2 regions of the Variovorax sp. HJSM1_2 genome follow, and region 2 is predicted to be linked to the other one. Evidence: riboswitches for the same ligand, from Rfam matches in the RefSeq annotation. Region 2 holds a riboswitch; the other holds the start of a gene.
What was found. A riboswitch is a leader RNA that binds a small molecule or an ion and turns the genes downstream of it on or off. The one in region 2 is predicted to bind thiamine pyrophosphate.

Region 1 (3,403 bases), on a different contig from region 2:
CAGCCAATCATGGCCGCGCCTATGGCGCTGGCAATATGGTCGTAGCCGGGGGCGATGTCTATGGTCAGCGGGCCCAGGGTATAGAACGGCGCCTCGTGGCAGTGCTTCAACTGCTCGGTCATGTTGGCCTGCACCATGTGCATGGGCACATGGCCCGGGCCTTCAATCATGGTCTGCACGTCGTGTTTCCAGGCCACCTGGGTCAACTCGCCCAAGGTGCGCAGTTCGGCGAACTGGGCTTCATCGTTGGCGTCGGCGCCCGAGCCGGGACGCAGGCCGTCGCCCAGCGAGAAGCTCACGTCGTACTGCTTCATGATGTCGCAGATGTCTTCGAAGTGGGTGTAGATGAAGCTCTCTTTGTGGTGCGTGATACACCACTTGGCCATGATGGATCCGCCGCGCGAAACGATGCCGGTACGCCGGCCCGCCGTGAGGTGGATGTAGGCCAGACGCACGCCGGCATGGATGGTGAAGTAGTCCACGCCCTGCTCGGCCTGCTCGATGAGTGTGTCGCGGAAGATCTCCCAGGTCAGGTCTTCGGCCACGCCACCGACCTTCTCCAGCGCCTGGTAAATCGGCACGGTGCCGATAGGCACAGGACTGTTGCGCACGATCCAGTCGCGTGTGGTGTGGATGTTGCGGCCGGTGGACAGGTCCATCACGTTGTCGGCGCCCCAGCGTATCGCCCACACCAGTTTTTCCACCTCTTCGTCAATGCTAGACGTGACCGCCGAGTTGCCGATGTTGGCGTTGATCTTCACCAGGAAGTTGCGGCCAATGGCCATGGGTTCCACTTCAGGGTGGTTGATGTTGGCCGGAATGATGGCGCGGCCACGGGCCACTTCGTCACGCACGAATTCGGGCGTGATGAGCGCCGGAATCTGCGCGCCCATGGGGTTGCCGCGCAGGCGTTGTTCGCGCTCGGCGTCGCTCAGGTATTCGGCCATCCATTCACGCCGGCCGTTCTCGCGTATGGCCACGTATTCCATCTCGGGCGTGATGATGCCGCGCCGCGCGTAATGCATTTGGGTCACGTTTTGGCCAGACTTGGCGCGGCGCGGTGTGCGCTGCAGGCCTGCGGCTTCACGGCGCAGTTCCAGCAGGCGGGTGTGCTGTTCGTCGCGTGTGCCGTCGTCCAGCGCTTGCGGGGCGCGGCCGGTGTAGGCCTCGGAATCGCCACGCGCCTCTATCCAGGGTGCGCGCAAGGCCGCCAGGCCGTGGCGCACGTCGATTTGTGCACTCGCATCGGTGTAGGGGCCAGAGGTGTCATAAACCGACACACGCTCGCCATTGCTGAGCGCGATCTCGCGCATGGGCACGCGCAATTGCGGATGCAGCACACCCGAGGCGTATGTCTTGGCGGAGGCGGGAAACGGTGCGCGGGTCAGTGCCAGGCGTTCGGCAAAGTCGGCGAGAGCAAGTCTATCGGGAGCATTCATCTGGAGCCTTTCAAAGTACGTGGGTACAAAAAGCTCCGGTCAGTGCCGCCGTCAAATGTGTGCGTGCACGGATTGCTCCACACACGGACTTTTTCTGACATTGCGCTCTTCTTCCGCCGGTACTAACCGGTTCAAGTTCATCGGGTTCGATTTGCATCGTCTCAGCACATGGTGCACCCCGGAGCGAGCGCGAGTATACGCGCTGCAGCACGCCGCCCTGGTCCGAATTCTTTTCTTCCTGGATCACACACATCCCTATATACTGTGTATATAAACAGTATTTTCAAGAGCATCACATGCCCCGCGCCGCCCTGCCCACCCTCGACCACCTCTGGCGCGCCAGCGAACTGGGTGTTGCACCCAGCATCGTGCAGCCCACGGGGCACGCCGTACTGGACGCCGAATTACCCGGTGGCGGCTGGCCCGCAGGGCAGATCAGCGAAGTGCTGCAGGCCCAGCCCGGCCTGCACGAATGGCGCTTGCTGCGTCCGGTGCTGCGCGCCACGGCGGCACGCGGCATGGTGGTGCTGGTGGGCAGCCCGCACTGGCCACACATGCCGGCCCTCAGCGCTGCGGGCCTGGGTTTGGCGGATCTGCTGATGGTCGATACCGACGTGCACCAGGAGCGCCTGTGGGCCGCCGAGCAGGCCCTGCGTTGCCGCGACCTGGCCGCGTTGCTGGTGTGGCTGCCGCAGGCCCGTGCCGAGCAACTGCGCCGCCTGCAACTCGCCAGCCAGGCCGCGCACCAGCCGCGCCCGCCGCTGCTGTTTGTGTTTCGCCCTCTGGATACACAACACGCCACCTCGCCCGCGCCCCTGCGCATAGGCCTACGCCAGGCCACGCAGGCCGCACCAGCAGGCGCGCTTGAAAGCCTGCCCGCGCTGGAGGTGCAAATCCTCAAGCGCCGTGGCCCGGTGCGTGAACAGCCGCTGCTAATCCACACCGCCATGCCTCCGGTGTTGGCCGTGCTGGGCAAGCGACGACAGCAGAGTTGGCAGAACCCGAAACCTATCCCAGTCATCACCCCCGTCACCAACCCCGTCACCTCGTCACCACCGCCCGTCCATGTTGTGGATCGCCCTGTCCCCGCCAGCGTCCTGCCCCTCAGCCCCGAGCGATGGCACAAACACGCCTGAGCCGGCAGCGCCCCTAGCACCACCAGAGGCGGCAGCGGGTGGCGTGCAAGCCGCCAGCCCAGCCGCACTGCAGCAGGAGCAATTGCAGGCACTGAGCTGGTGGGCGCTGCAGTTCAGCCCGCGGGTGTGTGTGCTTGAAGCCAGCGTGCTGCTGGAGGCCTCGGGCAGCGAGCGTTTGTTTGGTGGCCGGCGCGCGCTGCTCGGGCGCATCCAAGAGCAGGCACAACAACAAGGTGTGCCCTGCATGGCCGTGGCCCCCACGGCCTTGGCCGCGCTCGCCCTGCTGCAAACCCTGGCGCCACAAGATGGGCTCCAGCTCGTAGGCTGCAACAGCCAACAACTGCAAGCCACACTCGACGCACTGCCCGCCACCCATTTGGCCGCTGCGCGCCCCCACGACATCACCCTGCAGCAACTCGGTTGCCACACCCTCGGCCCGCTGCGCGCCCTGCCCCGCGGCGGTGTGTCGCGCCGTTTTGGCGCCGACCTGCTGCGCGCCATAGACCAGGCCTACGGCTTGGCGGCTGAGAGCTACGCCTGGGTGCAACTGCCGGAACAATTCACGCAGCGGCTCGAATTCCTGGGCCGGATTGAAGTCGCCTCTGGCCTGATGTTTGGTGTCCACCGCCTGCTGCTGCAACTCAAGGCCTGGCTGCTGGCGCGCCAGTGCGGCACCACCGGGCTGGTGCTGCGTTGGGAACACGACCTACAGCGCCGTAGCGAAGCCGCCAGCGGCACCCTCAGCGTGCGCACGGCCGAGGCCACGCGCGACACCACCCACCTGGCGCGCCTGCTGGCCGAGCACCTGGCGCGCACCACACTCGCCGC
Region 2 (3,403 bases):
GCTTCAAGGTGCTGCCCTACTGCACCGAAGATCTGGTGTTGTGCCAACGCCTGGTCGACGTGGGCTGCCAGGCCGTCATGCCCTGGGCCGCGCCCATAGGCACAGGCAAAGGCCCGGTCAACCCCTATGCGCTGCAGGTGCTGCGCGAGCGGCTCAGCGTGCCCTTGATTGTGGACGCCGGCCTGGGCCGTCCCTCACATGCCTGCCAGGTGATGGAGTGGGGTTTCGACGCCGTGCTACTCAACACCGCCGTGGCCTTGTCGCAAGACCCGGTGCGTATGGCCGGCGCGTTTGCCGATGCGGTGGACGCAGGCCGCGCCGCCTACCAGAGCGGCGCCATGGCCGAACAACACGCCGCCCAGCCCAGCACCCCCGTGCTCGGCACACCCTTCTGGCATCAATCCTGAGCGCCCCATGCCCACCATAGAAACACAGGCGCAAGCCATCTTCGACGCGCACCGCGCCACCTTCCTGCCCACGGCAGAAGCGCTGGACAGCGCTCCAGAATTCAGCCGCGCCGACGTCAATTACCAAGCCGCCAAACTCGGCTGCCTGCGCCTTGGCTTCATACCAATCGATGCCGAATGCCTGGCGCTGGCCTGGCAGGCGCAGAGTGTGCGCACGGGGCAGTTTGATGCCACGGCCTGGCCCGATACGCGCGCCGATTTTGGCCTGGCGCCACGCCCGCGCGCCAATACCTTCGCGCCCTGCCCCGATCGCCTGGGCCTGTACGCCGTGTTGCCCGATGCCGCCTGGGTAGGCCGCATGGCGCGCGCCGGCGTGCCCACGGTGCAGTTGCGCTTCAAGTCGGATGACCAGGCCGCCATCGTGCGCGAGGTGCATGCGGCCGTTGCCGCCGTGCAGGACACCGGCAGCCTGCTGTTCATCAACGACCACTGGCGCGCCGCCATCAACGCCGGAGCCTATGGCGTGCACCTGGGCCAGGAAGATCTGGATGCGCTGCAACCGGCCGAGCTGGAGACGATTCGCGCCTCCGGCATTCGCCTGGGCGTCAGCACCCATGGTTACGCCGAGATGCTGCGCGCCGATGCCGTGAGCCCGAGCTATATCGCCATGGGCGCGGTGTTCCCCACCACGCTGAAAAAGATGGCCACCGCGCCACAAGGCCTGGGCCGTCTTTACGCTTATGCCCGCTTGCTGCGCGGCATGCCGCTGGTGGCCATTGGCGGCATAGACGCGGCGCAGATGCCTGCCGTGGCGGCCAGCGGCGTGGGCTCGGTGGCCGTGGTGCGCGCCTTGGTGCAGGCGCCGAATCCGGAATTGGCTGTGGCTGAACTCAAGCAGATCCTGGCTGGCGGTTGACCGCTGATGGATAGCCGGTAAACGAATGCAAAGGCCGCGTAAAATCGGCCGCAACTTCGCTCCAGGGCGAAGCACCGCTAGGGGTGTTGGACCGGCCAGGGCCGGACGACTGAGAAAGTCCCTTCGAACCTGATTGAGGTAATCCTCGCGCAGGGAAGCATGCAAGAAGTCTCGCCGCGCGCACATCGCCAAACAGCTGTGCGCCCTCTCACACGGCAGATCCAGACCCTTGAGGCTCCCGCGAAGCTGCTGTTTTCACCATGGCACATCGCAAACATAGTTGCACATCATCTTTCAAGCCAAACTGGCCCCTCAAGCGCTCCAGCATTGCGGCAGCCGCTTCTGTATTCGTAGCATTCACGGCGCACGCCCAGACCCCTGAGAACGCCACGCTCAGCACCATCACCGTCAACGAGCAAACCGCTGCCCCCATGGCCGACGTCACCGGCTTTGGCGACGTGCCGCTGCGTGAAGTGCCGCTGTCCGTCACCGTGGTCGACCACACCGCGTTGCAGAACGTGGGCGCACGCCGCCTCGCCGACCTGACGCAGTTCGACGCCTCGGTGGCCGATGCCTACAACTCGCCCGGCTACTGGGACTTCCTGAGCGTGCGCGGCTTCACGCTCGACAACCGCTTCAACTACCGCCGTGAGGGCTTGTCCATCAGCGCCGAAACCTCCATCCCGCTGGAGAACAAGGAGCGCATCGAAATCCTGAAGGGCACCAGCGGCATACAGGCCAGCACCAGCGCACCCGGCGGCCTGGTGAACTACGTGGTCAAACGCCCGACCGAACACAACCTGCGTGAAATCAATGTCGAATGGACCGGCCGCGGCAGCCTGCTCACCGCCATCGACCTGGGCGGCCGCTTCGGCGCCGAACGCCAGTTTGGCTACCGCCTCAACGTGGCCGCTGAAAAGCTGCGCCCCGAAACCTACCACGTCGACGGCAGCCGCAACCTCTTCGCCCTGGCCGCAGACTGGCGCCTGACACGCGACACGGTGCTCGAAGTGGAGCTGGAAAACAGCCACAAGTCACAACCCAGCGTGGCCGGCACCAGCGTCATCGGCAACCAGTTGCCGCCGCAGCCCAACCCGCGCCTGAACCTGAACAACCAGCCGTGGTCACAACCCTCGGTGTTCGACGCGTTCACCGGCAGCGTGCGCCTGCAGCAAGCCATCAACACCGACTGGCGCTGGTCGGCACAAGTGGGCCAGCAAAAACTGAAGACCGACGACCGCCTGGCCTACCCCTTTGGCTGCAGCGCCGAGGGCGTGTACGACCGCTTCTGCAGCGATGGCACCTTCGACATGTACGACTTCCGCAGCGAAAACGAGCGCCGCACCCAGACCGGCGCCAACCTGCGCCTGCAAGGCAATGTGGCGACGGGCAGCGTGAAGCACGATCTGGGCATAGGCCTGACCAGCAGCCGCGTGCGCAACCGCTTTGAGGAGTACGCCTACAACTGGGTTGGCATCGGCAGCATAGACGGCCAAACCATGTTGCCCGCAGACCCGTCACTGTTTGTAGGCAACACCAACCGCGACGAACGCAGCCTGGAGTTTGCGTTGCAGGACGCCATCCACTGGACGCCCGAGTTCACCACCTGGGTCGGCCTGCGCCACACGCGCCTGCAACGCGACAGCGCACTCACCGATGGCAGCAACCCCACCAGCTACAGCGACAGCCTGAACACACCGTGGCTGGCGGCCAGCTACAAGCTGCCAAACGCGGCCGTGGTTTATGCCAGTTACGGCGAAGGTCTGGAATCGAGTGTGATGCCGAACAATCCCGCCATTGGATTCAGCAACGCAGGTCAAGCTTTGCCAGCAGCCAAGTCCAAGCAGTTTGAGGTGGGCGTCAAGGGCGGCAGCGAGAACCTGGGTTGGCAACTGGCCGCTTTCCAGATCAAGCGCCCGATCTCGAACGTTGACGCTTGCACACGTCTCTTCATCGTGGATTGCCTTGTTGGTTATGACGGTGATGCCGTGCACCGCGGCCTCGAAGCCAGCAGCCAATGGCGCAACGGCCCCTGGGCCATAGACGGCAGCGCCACACTGCTGCACGCGCGCCGCGAAGG

Region 1: another riboswitch for thiamine pyrophosphate. It lies ahead of thiC (phosphomethylpyrimidine synthase ThiC); the one in region 2 lies ahead of ACFQ95_RS04195 (TonB-dependent siderophore receptor).

Annotation. Positions count from the first base shown of each region.
Region 1 covers NZ_JBMOXA010000006.1:119,640-123,042, forward strand. Annotated here, with positions in the region: gene thiC (phosphomethylpyrimidine synthase ThiC) at 1-1,439, opposite strand, end outside; TPP riboswitch at 1,531-1,630, opposite strand; gene imuA (translesion DNA synthesis-associated protein ImuA) at 1,736-2,575, shown strand; gene ACFQ95_RS08700 (Y-family DNA polymerase) at 2,619-3,403, shown strand, end outside.
Region 2 covers NZ_JBMOXA010000003.1:6,808-10,210, reverse strand. Annotated here, with positions in the region: gene ACFQ95_RS04205 (thiazole synthase) at 1-407, shown strand, start outside; gene ACFQ95_RS04200 (thiamine phosphate synthase) at 415-1,323, shown strand; TPP riboswitch at 1,393-1,496, shown strand; gene ACFQ95_RS04195 (TonB-dependent siderophore receptor) at 1,584-3,403, shown strand, end outside.